Regions from separate parts of the Pseudomonas silesiensis genome, predicted to be linked through region 1. Evidence: predicted binding sites of a transcription regulator. Region 1 holds the regulator's gene; the other holds the start of a gene.
What was found. Region 1 encodes FliA, which starts transcription of late flagellar genes. Its sites were predicted from a motif close to CTAAAGTTTNNNNNNNNNNNGCCGNTAA; they were not measured.

Region 1 (7,699 bases):
ACGGCCTTGGACATGGCCTCATCGGCGCTGTTGGCCCCCAGGCGGACCAGGCGGTTACGCACCAGCACCAACTCGCCGACCATGTTCATGATTTCATCGAGCCGCGCGGTGTCGACCCGCACGGTGGTCTCGGCTTCGCTGGCGGGTTTCTCAGGCGGTGGCGCCGCAGGTGCACGCACAGGCGCCGGGGCGGCCTTCGCTGCTTCGGCTTTTGGCTCGGGGGCTTTTGGCTCGGCGGCTTTGGCGACCGATTGAGGCGCTGCTGCCTTGGCGAGCGGTGTGGCCACCGGCGCACTGGCGCCGGTCGCGGTGCCGATTTCCGAAAACTTGCCCTTGCCGTGAAGTTCGTCGAGCAGCGCTTCGAACTCGTGATCGGAGATCAGATCGCTGCCCACCGCTGCGGCCGTTGGCGCAGCCGGGACCGGAGCCGACGCAATCGCCGACTCCAGCGCTTCGACCGCGAAGTTGCCCTTGCCGTGCAGCTGATCGAGCAGTGCTTCGAATTCTTCGTCGGTGATGTCGGAGCTGTCGCCTGCCGCTTTCGGCGTGGCCGGGGTCGCGGGCGCTGCAGGCGCGGCGGGCGCAACCACTGCATCGACGGCGAACCGGCCTTTGCCGTGCAACTGATCGAGCAATGACTCGAACTCGGCATCGGTGATTTCATCGCTGGCCGCGGCATTGCCGCTGACCGGTGCCGGCGCGCAAGGCGCCGCTTCGGCCTGCGCCTTGACCGCGTTCAGCGAGTCCAGCAACTGTTCGAATTCATTGTCGGTGATGTCATCCGACGGGCTGTCAGCCACAGGCGCCACGGCCGCAGCCGGTGCCGCCTGGTCGGTCGACTGCGGCTCGGCCAGACGCGCCAGGGCCGCCAGCAACTCAGGCGTGGCCGCCGTGACCGGGCTGCGTTCGCGGACCTCGGTGAACATGCCGTTCACCGCGTCCAGGGCTTCAAGAACCACGTCCATCAGTTCCGAGTCGACGCGACGTTCACCCTTGCGCAGGATGTCGAACACGTTCTCGGCGATGTGACAGCACTCCACCAGCTCGTGGAGCTGGAGGAAGCCGGCGCCTCCTTTTACAGTGTGAAAACCGCGAAAAATTGCATTGAGCAAGTCTGCATCATCCGGTCGGCTTTCAAGCTCGACCAGTTGTTCGGACAGTTGCTCAAGAATCTCGCCGGCCTCAACCAGGAAATCCTGAAGGATCTCTTCATCGGCGCCGAAGCTCATTAATGGGGTGCTCCTAACAGGTCTTAAAATCCAAGGCTGGAAAGCAAATCGTCCACATCGTCCTGACCGGACACAACGTCTTCTCTTTTATCGGCATGAATCTGCGGACCTTCACCCTGAGAGAGCTGTTTTTGCGGATCTTTTTCTGCCCGCATCGCTTCACGGTCATGTTCGATGCCCGCAAAGCGGTCCACCTGACTGGCCATCAGCACGAGTTTGAGCAGGTTGCTTTCAACTTCGGTGACCAATTGAGTCACACGCTTGATCACTTGACCGGTGAGGTCCTGATAATCCTGGGCGAGCAGGATATCGTTGAGGTTGCTCGACACAATGCGGTTGTCGGCGCTGCTGCGTGTCAGGAAACCGTCGACCCGCCGGGCCAGTTCGCGGAACTCTTCAGCCCCGACTTCGCGACGCATGAAGCGCCCCCAGTCCGTGCTCAGCGCCTGGGCTTCGTTGCTCAGGCTGTTGACCAGCGGCGTGGCGTTCTCTACCAGGTCCATGGTGCGGTTGGCCGCGGCTTCGGTCAGCCTGACCACGTAGCCCAGGCGCTCGGTGGCGTCGGTGATCTGGGACACTTCCTCGGCTTGCGGCATGTGCGGGTCAATCTGGAAATTGACGATCGCGCTGTGCAGCTCGCGGGTGAGCTTGCCCACTTCCCGATAAAGGCCGCGGTCACGGGTCTGGTTGAGCTCATGGATCAGTTGCACCGCGTCGCCGAACTTGCCTTTTTCAAGGCTTTCGACCAGTTCGACCGCGTGTTTTTTCAGGGTCGACTCGAAATCGCCCTGTGAAGATTCTTTATGCTCCATAGCTTCCCCGTGGCGCCGTTGCTCAACCAATGCGTTCGAAAATCTTCTCGATTTTTTCTTTCAGCGCTTGGGCCGTGAAGGGTTTGACCACATAGCCGTTAACACCGGCCTGGGCCGCTTCGATGATCTGCTCGCGCTTGGCTTCAGCGGTCACCATCAGCACCGGCAGGTGCTTGAGCTTCTCATCGGCGCGCACGTGGCGCAGCAGATCGATGCCGGTCATGCCTGGCATGTTCCAGTCGGTGACCAGAAAGTCGATGCTGCCGCTGTTGAGCATCGGAATGGCAGTGGTGCCATCATCCGCCTCGACCGTGTTGGTGAACCCAAGGTCACGCAACAGGTTTTTTATGATCCGCCGCATCGTTGAGAAGTCATCAACGATGAGGATTTTCATGTTCTTGTCCAAGTCGACCTCCAAGCAGTCTTAAACGCGCCCAACAGCTGGACGCGCCATTTCAATCAATCCGGCGATACACTCGATGACTGTCTGGAGCACAACAGATCGAGACCGGCGCAGTTCACCACCCCGCCAGTCACGTTCGCAGTGTCCCCACACTGCCTTCAGCGCGCTCGCCACTCCCCCAAACGCGCCCGCAAACGGGCCGCGCACTGGCTATGCAACTGGCTGACCCGGGATTCGCTGACCCCCAGGACCTCGCCGATTTCCTTGAGATTCAGCTCTTCGTCGTAGTACAGCGCCAACACCAGTCGCTCACGCTCAGGCAAATTGGCAATCGCATCCGCCAGCGCCGCCTGGAAGCGATCATCTTCCAGATCCCGTGAAGGCTCCGGATGTGCACTCGCGCCATCCTCGTGCAGCCCTTCGTGTTCGCCGTCCTGCAACAGATCGTCGAAACTGAACAGCCGGCTGCCCAGGGTGTCGTTCAAAATCCCGTAATAATCGTCGAGACTCAATTGGAGTTCGGCCGCAACTTCGTGATCTTTAGCGTCGCGCCCGGTTTTAGCTTCAATCGAGCGAATCGCGTCGCTGACCATGCGGGTATTGCGGTGGACCGAACGTGGCGCCCAGTCCCCCTTGCGCACCTCATCGAGCATCGCGCCGCGGATTCGAATGCCCGCGTACGTCTCGAAGCTGGCGCCTTTGCTGGCGTCATATTTGGTCGACACTTCCAGCAGGCCGATCATCCCGGCCTGGATCAGGTCTTCGACCTGGACACTGGCCGGCAGACGCGCCAGCAAGTGGTAAGCAATGCGTTTGACCAGTGGCGCGTAACGCTCGATCAGCTCGTACTGCGCGTCACGTGCCGACTGCTTGTAAAAGTTGTAGCCACTGGCTGTCATAGCACCGGTCCTGCGGTTTGTTGCACCAGGCGTTCGACGAAAAACTCCAGGTGCCCGCGGGGGTTGGCCGGCAGCGGCCAGGTATCGACCTTCTGTGCAATCGCCTTGAAAGCCAGCGAGCACTTGGAACGCGGGAAGGCCTCATAGACCGCGCGCTGCTTCTGCACGGCCTTGCGCACGCTTTCGTCGTACGGCACGGCGCCGACGTATTGCAAGGCGACGTCGAGGAAACGATCGGTGACCTTGGTCAACTTGGCGAACAGGTTGCGACCTTCCTGCGGGCTCTGGGCCATGTTGGCCAGGACGCGGAAGCGGTTCATGCCGTAGTCGCGATTGAGCAACTTGATCAGGGCGTAGGCGTCGGTGATCGAGGTCGGTTCGTCGCAGACCACCAGCAACACTTCCTGGGCGGCGCGAACGAAACTGACGACCGACTCACCAATGCCCGCCGCGGTGTCGATCACCAATACGTCGAGGTTATCGCCGATGTCGCTGAAAGCCTGGATCAGGCCGGCATGCTGCGCCGGGCTCAGATGCACCATGCTCTGCGTGCCGGACGCGGCCGGCACGATACGAATGCCGCCGGGGCCTTGCAACAAAACGTCGCGCAGCTCGCAGCGGCCTTCGATCACGTCGGCCAGGGTACGTTTGGGTGTCAGTCCCAGCAGGACGTCGACGTTCGCCAGCCCCAGATCGGCGTCCAGCAACATGACGCGCCGGCCGAGCTCGGCGAGAGCCAGGGACAAGTTCACTGACACGTTAGTTTTCCCGACGCCACCTTTGCCGCCGGTCACCGCGATCACCTGTACGGGATGCATGCTGCCCATGTTATTTCTTTACCTTGTCTTGCATAGACGGAGGCCACATTACTGGCTGCGCGTTCACAAACGGAACAATGCATGGCAGACCATCGATGTAGGTACAAAAACTATTCATTGCTACCTCAGCCGACCTGTTTGGTCGGGCTGTGATAAATATCAGCGAACATATCAGCCATGGCTTCTTCGCTGGGTTCTTCCTGCATTTGCACGCTTACTGCACGGCTGACCAGCTGATGACGACGCGGCAGATGCAAATCATCCGGAATCCGCGGGCCATCGGTCAGGTAAGCCACTGGTAAATCATGGCTGATGGCCAGGCTCAACACGTCGCCCAGGCTCGCCGTTTCATCCAGTTTAGTCAGGATGCAGCCAGCGAGCCCGCAGCGCTTGTAACTATGATAAGCGGCGGTCAGCACCTGCTTCTGGCTGGTAGTGGCCAGGACCAGATAATTCTTTGACTTGATGCCACGCCCGGCCAGGCTTTCGAGCTGCATGCGCAGCGCCGGGTCGCTGGCCTGCAGGCCGGCGGTATCGATCAGCACCACACGCTTGCGCAGCAAGGGGTCGAGCGCCTGCACCAACGATTGCCCCGGGTCGACGTGTGTCACCGGCACATTGAGGATGCGGCCGAGGGTCTTGAGCTGTTCCTGGGCACCGATCCGGTAGCTGTCCATGCTCACCAGCGCGATATGCTGCGCGCCGTACTTGAGCACGTACCGGGCCGCGAGCTTGGCCAGGGTGGTGGTCTTGCCCATGCCCGCAGGGCCGACCATGGCAATCACGCCGCCCTCTTCCAAGGGTTCGATGTCTGGTGTATTGATCATCCGCGCCAGGTGCGCCAGCAACATGCGCCAGGCCTGACGGGGCTCTTCGATGTCGGGAATCATCGCCAGCAAATCCCGGGACAACGGGCCGGAGAGGCCGATGCGTTGCATGCGCCGCCACAGGCTGGCCTGGGCCGGGCGGCTGCCTTGCAGCTGGTTCCAGGCCAGGGAGCCGAGTTGCACTTCCATCAATTCGCGCAGGCTATTGAGCTCGAAACGCATCGAGTCGAAGGCCCGCGGGTCGACGCCGCCTGTTGCCACTGCGGCAGGCGCTGGCGCAGGACGCGCAGGTTCGGTGTAGGTCGGCTCGACCAGCGGCTCGGCGGCGGTCAACGGCAGGCCGGCGAACAGCTGGCGATTGGTCGCCTTGTCGCTCTCGCCTTCGCTACGCAGGCTCAGTTCGGCCTGGGCGGTGACGATCCGCGACTGGGTCTTGCGCAACTCGTCTTCAAGCTCCATGTTCGGCACACGCGGCGCCAGCGCCGACAGCTTGTAATCCAGGGCTGCAGTCAGCTCGACACCACCGGCGATCCGGCGGTTGCCGATGATGGCGGCGTCAGCGCCCAGCTCATCACGAACCAGCTTCATGGCCTGACGCATATCGGCGGCGAAAAAACGCTTAACTTGCATGAACCATTACCTCAGCCGTTGGGCCCTACTGTCGCAACGATGGTCACTTGCTTGTTGTCAGGGATTTCCTGGTACGCCAACACATGCAAACCCGGGACCGCGAGTCGGCCAAACCGCGACAGCATCGCGCGAATCGGACCGGCTACCAGCAGAATCACCGGTTGACCTTGCATTTCCTGGCGCTGAGCCGCCTCGATCAACGAGCGCTGCAGCTTTTCAGCCATGCTTGGCTCCAGCAGAACGCCCTCTTCCGAGCCTTGTCCCGCCTTCTGCAGACTATTGAGCAATATCTGTTCCAACCTTGGCTCCAGCGTGATCACTGGCAGCTCGGAGTCAGTGCCTACAATGCTTTGGACGATTGCGCGGGAGACGCCGACGCGTACGGCGGCCACCAGCGCGGCGGTATCTTGACTCTTGGCCGCATTGTTCGCGATGGCCTCGGCAATGCTGCGAATGTCCCGCACCGGTACCTGTTCGGCCAGCAACGCCTGCAACACCTTGAGCAGCTGTGACAGCGAGACCACGCCCGGCACCAGCTCTTCAGCCAGTTTTGGCGAGCTTTTAGCCAGCAATTGCATGAGTTGCTGCACTTCTTCGTGGCCGATCAGCTCACTGGAGTGCTTGTACAGAATCTGGTTCAAATGGGTTGCCACCACGGTACTGGCATCGACCACGGTATAACCGAGGGACTGCGCCTGGGCCCGCTGACTGACTTCGATCCAGACCGCTTCCAGGCCGAAAGCCGGATCTTTGGCGTTTATGCCGTTCAACGTACCGTAGACCTGCCCCGGGTTGATCGCCAGCTCCCGGTCCGGGTAAATCTCCGCTTCGGCCAGGATCACCCCCATCAGGGTCAGGCGATAGGCGCTCGGCGCCAGGTCGAGGTTGTCACGGATATGCACGGTCGGCATCAGGAAGCCCAGGTCCTGGGACAGTTTCTTGCGCACGCCCTTGATCCGCGCCAGCAACTGCCCACCCTGGTTGCGATCCACCAGCGGAATCAGGCGGTAGCCGACTTCCAGGCCGATCATGTCGATCGGGGTGACGTCGTCCCAGCCCAGCTCCTTGGTTTCCTGGGCCCGGGCCGGCGACGGCAGCAGCTCCTGCTGACGCTGCACCTCCTGCAGGGCCTGAACCTTGACGTTGTTCTGCTTCTTCCAGAACAGGTACGCGCCGCCGCCAGCCAGGGCCGCCATGCTGAGAAAAGAGAAGTGCGGCATGCCCGGCACCAGGCCCATCACCGCCATCAAACCGGCCGCGACCGCCAAGGCTTTCGGCGAGGCGAACATCTGGCGATTGATCTGTTTGCCCATGTCTTCGGAACCGGAAGCACGGGTCACCATGATCGCGGCAGCTGTCGATAACAACAGTGATGGCAATTGCGCCACCAAACCGTCACCGATGGTCAACAGCGCGTACACCTTGCCGGCGTCGCCGAAGGTCATGCCATGCTGGAAGATCCCGACCGCCATGCCACCGATCAGGTTGATGAACAGAATCAGCAGACCGGCAATGGCGTCACCGCGCACGAACTTGCTGGCACCGTCCATGGAACCGTAGAACTCGGCCTCCTGGGCGACTTCGGAGCGTCGGGCCTTAGCCTGGTTCTGGTCGATCAAACCGGCGTTCAGGTCGGCGTCGATCGCCATTTGCTTGCCGGGCATGGCATCGAGGGTGAAACGCGCGCTCACCTCGGAAATCCGCCCGGCACCCTTGGTCACCACCACGAAGTTGATGATCATCAAAATGGCGAAGACCACGATACCGACCACGTAGTTACCGCCGATCACCACCTCGCCGAAGGCCTGGATCACCTTGCCGGCGGCGGCATGACCGTCCTGGCCGTGGAGCATCACCACCCGTGTGGAGGCCACGTTCAACGCCAGCCGCAACAGCGTCGCCACCAGCAGGATGGTCGGGAACACCGCGAAATCCAGTGGGCGCAAGGCGTAGACGCAGACCAGCAGAACCACGATCGACAGCGCAATGTTAAACGTGAAAAACACGTCCAGCAGGAACGGCGGCATCGGCAACATCATCATCGCCAGCATGACCAGCAACAACAACGGCACGCCCAGATT
Region 2 (7,699 bases), 360 kb from region 1:
CCCCGACGCCACGCACTGCGTGCACTCCAGACCAGCCCGGGGGCGTCGACCGCAGCGAAATCAGGCAGTCGGTACAAATGTTGCGGATCGCTGGTGTAACTCAGCGGCAGTTGGCGCAAGGCCTGGCGCGTGCCCTCGCTCATCAGCCAGGCCGGGGCGACGAAACCTGCCAGTGGCCAGTCGTAACGGCGAAACACCTCGATGCCGGCGCGAAGTCGGGCGAGGGCGGCATCTTGGGACAGGCTGTAGAACTCGCCTTCGTGGGTGTAGATCCGGCGCATGAACCAGTCTCGTGGCGTGCTGGGCATAGGGCCTTCATCGCAGTGAAAGTAGCCGTGCAGCGCCAGTTCGTCGCCACGGATGACCCGGCCGGCGAGCATACGTCGAAATTCCGGATGGGCGTCCAGATTATTGTGTTTATGAAAATCGGGCACCACCAGCCAGGTCATCGGCACCACGCCCAAGGCGTCGACGGCGGCGACAAAGGGTTGGTAGTCGGCCCAGGTTTGTGGCGCCACGTCGTGCAGCACCAGTAACAGGCTGGGCCGGTTCATGGGCTCAGCCATTGGCCGTCAGCGGCCAATGGCTGCCGAGCACGGCGTGATAGTGCCCCAGCAAGCTGTTGACCACGGTATCCCAGGAGTAATGCTGCTCGACATGGCGGCGGGCCTGTCTGCCCAGGACGGCGCTTCCCGAACCGAACAGTTCGCGTACGGCGTTGGCCATCGCCATTGAGTTGTTCGGCGGGCACAACAGGCCACATTGCTCGGTGACGATTTCCTGAAAGGCCCCGGCCGCCACGGCCACCACCGGAATGCCGCTGGCCATGGCTTCAAGAATCACCAGGCCGAAGGTTTCCTGATCGCCGGCATGCAGCAGCGCATCGGCGCTGGCCATCAGCCGGGCGACTTGCGGCGCCGGGCAGAACTCATCGACCACGGTGACGTTATCCGGCACCAGGGCCGGCATCGACGAACCCACCAGCAGCAGGTGATAACGCCGACCAAGTCGTTTCATGCAGTCGAGCAGGACCGGCAGGTTTTTTTCCTTGGAACCGCGACCGGCGAAGATCAGCAAGTGAGTGTTTTCATCGATCCCCAGTTCAGCCCGCAGACCCGGGTCCCGCGCCGAGGGATGGAAGGTTTGCAAGTCGACGCCCAGGGGTTGCACGAAAACGTTTCTGACCCCGAGCCCGATCAGCTTGTCGGCCATCACCCGGCTCGGCGCAAGGACCCGGTCGAAGTTGCCATAGAGCTTGCGGACATAGGCTTCGACATTGGTCGTGACCCAGTTGCCCATACGATTGCTGACCAGCAGCGGAAGGTCGGAATGATAAAAGCCGATGACCGGAACATCGAGTTGCCTGCGGGCATCCAGCGCGGCCCAGGCCGTGAGGTAGGGGTCGCCGACTTCGATCAGGTCGGGCTGTAGATCCTGCAGGACATTGCGCCAGGGCGCGAGGCGGAGGGGGAAACGATAGCCTTTGCCGAAGGGCAGGGCAGGTGCTGGAACCGTGTAAACGCCATCCTGCTCACTCAAGGAGGAGCCGGGGATCAGTAAACTGTGGCGAATGCCCGGCTTGTTGCCCAGGCGACGGTGCTTGGCGTCCAGATAAGTGCGCACGCCACCGCTGGCAGGGGCGTAGAACATGGTTATGTCAGCGATATGCACGATGAACATCCCTCCGGTCGTTTGTTCTCCCTTGGTTGACCTTTATGAAGGATAGATGTTCGGCTGGGTTTTGTGGCCCGTTGGCGGTCTTTAAACCTTGTGGGTTCTTCCAGTCATGCGTCGCAACACTTGCGAATTGCCCTGTCGATGATGCAAGACTACCGCTCCGATATGGCCCACGATCAACACCAGCATCGTCCAGCCCAGCAAACTATGAAAGTTACTACCCAGGTCAATCATCCACTGGATCTTCTCCCCTTCGAACCCATCCATTACCGGTACACCAAACGCCGAAAAGGCCCGACCGGAGCCGTACTGACGTAACAAACCGATCAGGGGAATCAGTAACATCAACCCATAGAGCGTCCCATGTCCTACGCTGGCGGCCACATTCATGCTCGGCGGACGGTGTTGCCGGTTCAGCAAGCTCCAGCTGGCACGCAGCGCAAACAGCCCCAGCAATAACAACCCCACGGGTTTGTGATAAGGCCACAGGGTTTTATCCAGCACTGAGTCAGAAAGCAGGTAATGGGCAGCAGCCGAGCAATAAATCCAGGCAAACATCAGTGCCATCAACCAATGCAGGCCCCGGCTGACAGAGTCGTAGCGGTAGGGGTGTTCGGATACTCCAGAGATTTCCTTCATTATGACCTCCTGGCGAGTGGCGTGGCCTTCACGGTGAGCGAACAGGTAATGAAATACCCATCAATATCATCAGGCTGTTTCGGTTATTGGGCGTGCGATTCATAAATAGAGCGGTCAGGTCGTGCTGCCGCATTCAAGCTAAATGCGCGTTGAACAATTTTTGTTTGCCAATGTTGCTTTGTATCGTAACGTCACTGCCAATGATCAATAAGTCAGGCGTATCAGAGGGGTTGGAGATGGAGTGCACTTGTTCGTCTGACGCCAGGTGTTGGGTGCCGTTATCCGGTGGTCATGTTAAGCAAGTATTGTTTTTAGATCGACTGCAGTAGCGTTACAAGAAATTTTTCGCCTCATTTACGCACTGATCCCGGGGGCTTGGGCGTTGTTCCTGGAACCTATACTACATGTTGCGATACCGAGCTTTACGCCCTGTAGCGGTACCGCAAATGCGTTGTTTGCCTAATGCCAGTCAGTTAAGGAAATTGTAGGAGCAAGCTCGCTCCTACAGGTGCCGCATTCTATTAACTGACTGGCATTGGTTGTTTGCCCCTTTTTTTGACGGGTGTCGAATTGAAGCCTTGGCGAAGGCAACGATCCTGCCGGAGGGACGCTCATTTTCCATTCGTGAGCGTCCGCGAGCGTGAAAGCTGCCGACAGGCCAAAAAACCGGCTCGAGATGTTGGCTGGCATACTGCCTGCCAGCTGTATCTGCGAGCCTCGCGAAGGCGTCGTTACCGTCACTAAATCCGGAAGTTGCCCACCAACTGCTTCAAGCGCACCGCCTGCTGTTCCAGGTCGGCGCACGCACGCAAGGTCGATTGCAGGTTTTCCACGCCTTCCTGGTTCAGCGTATTGATCTCGGTGATGTCGACGTTGATCGATTCCACAACCGCCGTCTGTTCCTCGGTCGCCGTCGCCACCGACTGGTTCATGCCGTCAATTTCGCCAATGCGCAAGGTCACGCTGTTCAGGCGCTCGCCCGCCAGGTTGGCGATTTCCACGCTGTCCTGGCTGTGACGCTGGCTGTCGCTCATGGTGCTGACGGATTCGCGGGCGCCGACTTGCAGTTCCTCGATCATGGTCTGCACCTGCTGCGCCGACTCCTGCGTACGGTGGGCGAGGTTGCGGACCTCATCGGCCACCACCGCAAAACCACGACCGGCCTCACCGGCGCGCGCCGCTTCGATGGCGGCGTTGAGCGCCAGCAGATTGGTTTGCTGGGAAATGCTGGTGATCACTTCCAGAATCTGCCCGATGTTCACGGTCTTGCTGTTGAGCGATTCGATGTTGGTGCTCGAGGCGCTGAGCATGCTCGACAGCTTGTTCATCGCGGCAATGCTGCGCTCCACCACTTGCTGGCCATCTTCAGCCAGGCTGCGGGCATCGCTGGCCTGACTCGACGCTTGCGCGGCGTTGCGGGCGATTTCCTGGGCGGCGGCGCCGAGCTGGTTGATGGCCGCGGCGACGCTGTTGGTACGGGAAGCCTGTTGGTCGGAGTTGAACATCGACGAGTTCGAGGCTGCTACCACGCGCAACGCCACTTCGTTGACTTGCCCGGTGGCGGAGGACACTTCGCGGATCGAGCCATGGATACGCTCGACGAAGCGGTTGAATGCGGTGCCGAGAACGCCGAATTCGTCGTTGCTCTGGATGGTCAGGCGTTTGGTCAGGTCACCTTCACCGTCGGCGATGTCAGCCATGGCGCGGGTCATGACATGCAACGGTTGAATCAGGATCCGGATCAGCATGCCCAACAGGGCGATGATGATGGCCACGGCGATGAGGGTCGCGATGACCGCCGAGGCGCGGAACTCGGTCAGCATCGAGAAGGCCTTGTCCTTGTCCACGGACAGGCCGATGTACCAGTTGACCGAGGGCAGGCCCTTGATTTGGGTGAACGTGACGATGCGGGTCTGGCCGTTGACCTGTACTTCACTGAAGTCGCCGCTGATCCGCGGGGTGCTGTCCGGAAACGCCTCGCTCAGGGTCTTCATCACCAGGGCTTTGTCCGGGTGAACCAGGATCTTGCCGTCGGAACTGACCAGGAAGGCGTACCCCATACCGTCGAAGTTGCGGGCGCCAAGGGTATCGATCAAGGTTTGCAGGCTCAGGTCGCCACCCACCACGCCGACGCTTTGCCCGGCTTTTTTCGAGGCGCTGGCGATGGAAATGATGGTCTGGCCCGTGGCCGCATCGATATAAGGTTCGGTCAGGGTCGCGGTGCTGCTGCTTTCGGCGCCTTTGTACCAAGGGCGCACCCGTGGGTCGAAACCGGCGGGCATTTTGGCGTCGGGACGAATGGTGAAGCTGCCGGTGGCGTCGCCCAGGTAAGACGCCATGAAGGTCGACGTCAGGGCTTTCTGCTCGAGCAGGCTGGCGACGGTGGACTGTTCAGGATTGATCGCGATGTTCTGCGCGAGATTGTCGATCAACAAGATCCGACCGGTCAGCCAGGTCTGGATATTGTTGGCGGTTACATCCCCCATCTCATTGAGATAGTTGTCCAGGTCTTCGCGGATGGCGTTGCGCTGTAAATAGTCGTTGTACAGCGTGAACGAGGCGAAGGCGGCCATGACGATGAGGGCGGCGGCAAGCAGGATTTTATGGCTGAAACGCAGGTTTTTGTTCATGGCTTGGGGTTCCGCTTAGGTCTTGGTGCCAAAGGCGTGCTTTTATTAAGGAGCGCACAATGGGCGGCAGTGAAAACAAGCTGATATTTCCGTACTCTCCTTAGGGAATTACCGACGCTTTTCAGTCTTTTATATCGGCCGTGAAGGATCAAAGATTAATCATGGGGTGACAAAATGCCTGATTCACTGCAACTCGTTATCGGTGCCGATCTCACGGGACAGCCGATCGCCCAGGCCATGCGCCTGGCCAACCGTCATGGCCTGGTGGCGGGCGCCACCGGCACCGGCAAGACCGTCACCTTGCAACGCCTGGCCGAAGCCTTCAGCGATGCCGGCGTGGCGGTGTTTGCGGCCGATATCAAAGGCGACCTGTGCGGCCTTGGCGCTGCCGGAACCCCTCAGGGCAAGGTCGCCGAGCGGATCGCCGGGATGCCCTGGCTGAACCACAGGCCCCAGGCGTATCCGGTGACCCTGTGGGATATTCACGGTGAGTCCGGGCATCCCTTGCGCACCACCTTGAGTGAAATGGGGCCGTTGCTGCTGGGCAGCCTGCTGGAATTGACCGACAGCCAGCAGTCGGCGCTGTATGCCGCCTTCAAGGTCGCGGACCGCGAAGGGCTGTTGCTGCTGGACCTGAAGGATTTGAAGGCGCTGCTCAATCACCTGCGTGATCAACCTCAATTGCTGGGCGACGACGCCGCGCTGATGACCACCGGTTCCAGCCAGGCCCTGTTGCGGCGTCTGGCGACCCTGGAGCAACAGGGGGCGGAAGCGTTGTTTGGCGAGCCGGGGCTGCAACTCGAAGATATCCTGCAGCCGGGCGCCGATGGTCGCGGGCGTATTCACCTGCTCGATGCCAGTCGTCTGGTCCACGAAGCGCCGAAGGTCTATGCAACGTTCCTGTTGTGGCTGCTGGCGGAACTGTTCGAGCAACTGCCGGAGCGCGGGGATGCTGACAAACCCCTGTTGGCGCTGTTTTTCGATGAGGCGCATCTGTTGTTCGCCGGTACGCCCAAGGCTTTGCAGGACCGACTGGAGCAGGTCGTGCGGCTGATTCGCTCCAAAGGTGTCGGGGTGTATTTCGTCACCCAATCGCCGGGCGACTTGCCGGATAACGTCCTGGCTCAGTTGGGCCTGCGCATCCAGCATGGCTTGCGCGCGTTCACGGCCAAGGAGCAGAAATCCCTGCGCGCGGTGGCCGATGGCTTCCGGCCGAACCCGGCATTCGACGCCTTGTCGGTGTTGACGGAGTTGGGCATCGGCGAGGCGCTGGTCGGTACCCTGCAAGACAAGGGCACGCCGGGAATGGTCCAGCGTGTCCTGGTTGCACCGCCGCAATCGCGGATCGGACCGCTTACCGAGGCCGAACGCACGCTGCTGATCGCCGGTTCTCCGTTCAAGGGGCGCTACGACAAACCGATCGATCGCGAATCGGCGTATGAAGTATTGATGGGGCGTAAGGGGCTGGCGCCAGAGCCGGACGCGGCACCCGGCAAACCCGTGCCCGAGGAGCCGAGCTTCACCGACAAGGCCGGGGAATTCCTCGGCACGGCGGCAGGGCAGGCACTGAAATCGGCGATGCGACAGGCGGCGAATCAGCTGGGCCGACAATTGGTACGCGGGTTGATGGGCTCATTGCTCGGCGGCAGCAAACGCCGATAAAATCATTGGATACCCCCCCTTGTAGGAGCGAGGCTTGCCCGCGAAGAACGATAACGAGGTCATTCAGTTAAACCGCGCTGCCATCTTCGCGGGCAAGCCTCGCTCCTGCATAGAGGGGGTCGATTTCAGGTTTTTGGTTTGGCGTGGGCCGCAAGGCGCTCCAGCGCTGCCCGCAAATTCGGATCAGTGATCCCGTCGGCCGTGGCCTGGATGGTCGCGCCCGCATCGGTTGACAAGCTGATGGTATGGCCGGCCGCGCCTTGCTGAGTCGTGGGCGGCTGCACCTTGAACAGAATCCGCGTCAGGCTGGCGAACTCATCGAACAGCTGCAATTGCCGTTGCAGACGCTTTTGCTGGTAACGCAAACGAGTGGCCCAGTGACCGTCGGTGACAATCAGCAACAAACTGCCTTCGCGCCACGACGCCACATGGCAGTGTTCGCGAGCCGCGGGCTGCAACTGGCTTTCCACCAGGCGTTGCAAATGACCCAGGCGTTGAGCGTGGCCGAAGATGGCTTTGAGCGGTTTGGCTTCGCGAAGCAGAACGGCGGGTGCTCTGGCCGTAAGAGGGCGAAATGCCATGATCAGACACCTGAAGTAACAGAGCGGCCATGGTAGCAGAAAGCGCCGCATGCGCCCGAGCCATTGCGTTGCGAGCGCTTTACCCATTAAATCAACGAGTAACTTATGTGGTGAACGGCTTGAAGTTCAGCAAAAAGCCCTTATTTTAAGGGAGCCCCGTCACAGCGCTGTGCCGGCATCGTGGAATAACGCCACTTTCCTCACCATCGTTTCCGGGTAGAATGCTCGTTCGCATGCGGCCATGAGGGCTGCACGGGCGACTCACGGGGCCGCCCTCCATCCCTTTAGTGTGGAAGATCCTGCCGATATGTTTGCGCCTTTGTTAAAGAAACTTTTTGGAAGCAAGAACGAGCGTGAAGTCAAACGCATGCTCAAGACGGTGCAATTCGTCAATGCCTTCGAAGAGCAAATGATGGCCCTTTCGGACGATCAATTGCGTGCCAAGACCGACGAGTTCAAGGCCCGCATCGCCAAAGGGGAAACCCTCGACAAGCTGCTGCCCGAAGCCTT

Region 2: PMA3_RS23370 (methyl-accepting chemotaxis protein) is a predicted target of FliA. The motif match lies at 5,078-5,105, and genes of this name have one in related genera.

What each region holds. Positions count from the first base shown of each region.
Region 1 covers NZ_CP014870.1:4,889,788-4,897,486, forward strand. Annotated here, with positions in the region: gene PMA3_RS21590 (chemotaxis protein CheA) at 1-1,229, opposite strand, end outside; gene PMA3_RS21595 (protein phosphatase CheZ) at 1,253-2,041, opposite strand; gene PMA3_RS21600 (chemotaxis response regulator CheY) at 2,064-2,435, opposite strand; gene fliA (RNA polymerase sigma factor FliA) at 2,603-3,343, opposite strand; gene fleN (flagellar synthesis regulator FleN) at 3,340-4,170, opposite strand; gene flhF (flagellar biosynthesis GTPase FlhF) at 4,287-5,618, opposite strand; gene flhA (flagellar biosynthesis protein FlhA) at 5,630-7,699, opposite strand, start outside.
Region 2 covers NZ_CP014870.1:5,253,526-5,261,224, reverse strand. Annotated here, with positions in the region: gene PMA3_RS23385 (N-acetylglucosaminyl phosphatidylglycerol deacetylase) at 1-566, opposite strand, end outside; gene PMA3_RS23380 (N-acetylglucosaminyl phosphatidylglycerol synthase) at 559-1,680, opposite strand; gene PMA3_RS23375 (cytochrome b) at 1,762-2,316, opposite strand; gene PMA3_RS23370 (methyl-accepting chemotaxis protein) at 3,057-4,946, opposite strand; gene PMA3_RS23365 (helicase HerA-like domain-containing protein) at 5,121-6,608, shown strand; gene PMA3_RS23360 (DUF721 domain-containing protein) at 6,734-7,189, opposite strand; gene secA (preprotein translocase subunit SecA) at 7,497-7,699, shown strand, end outside.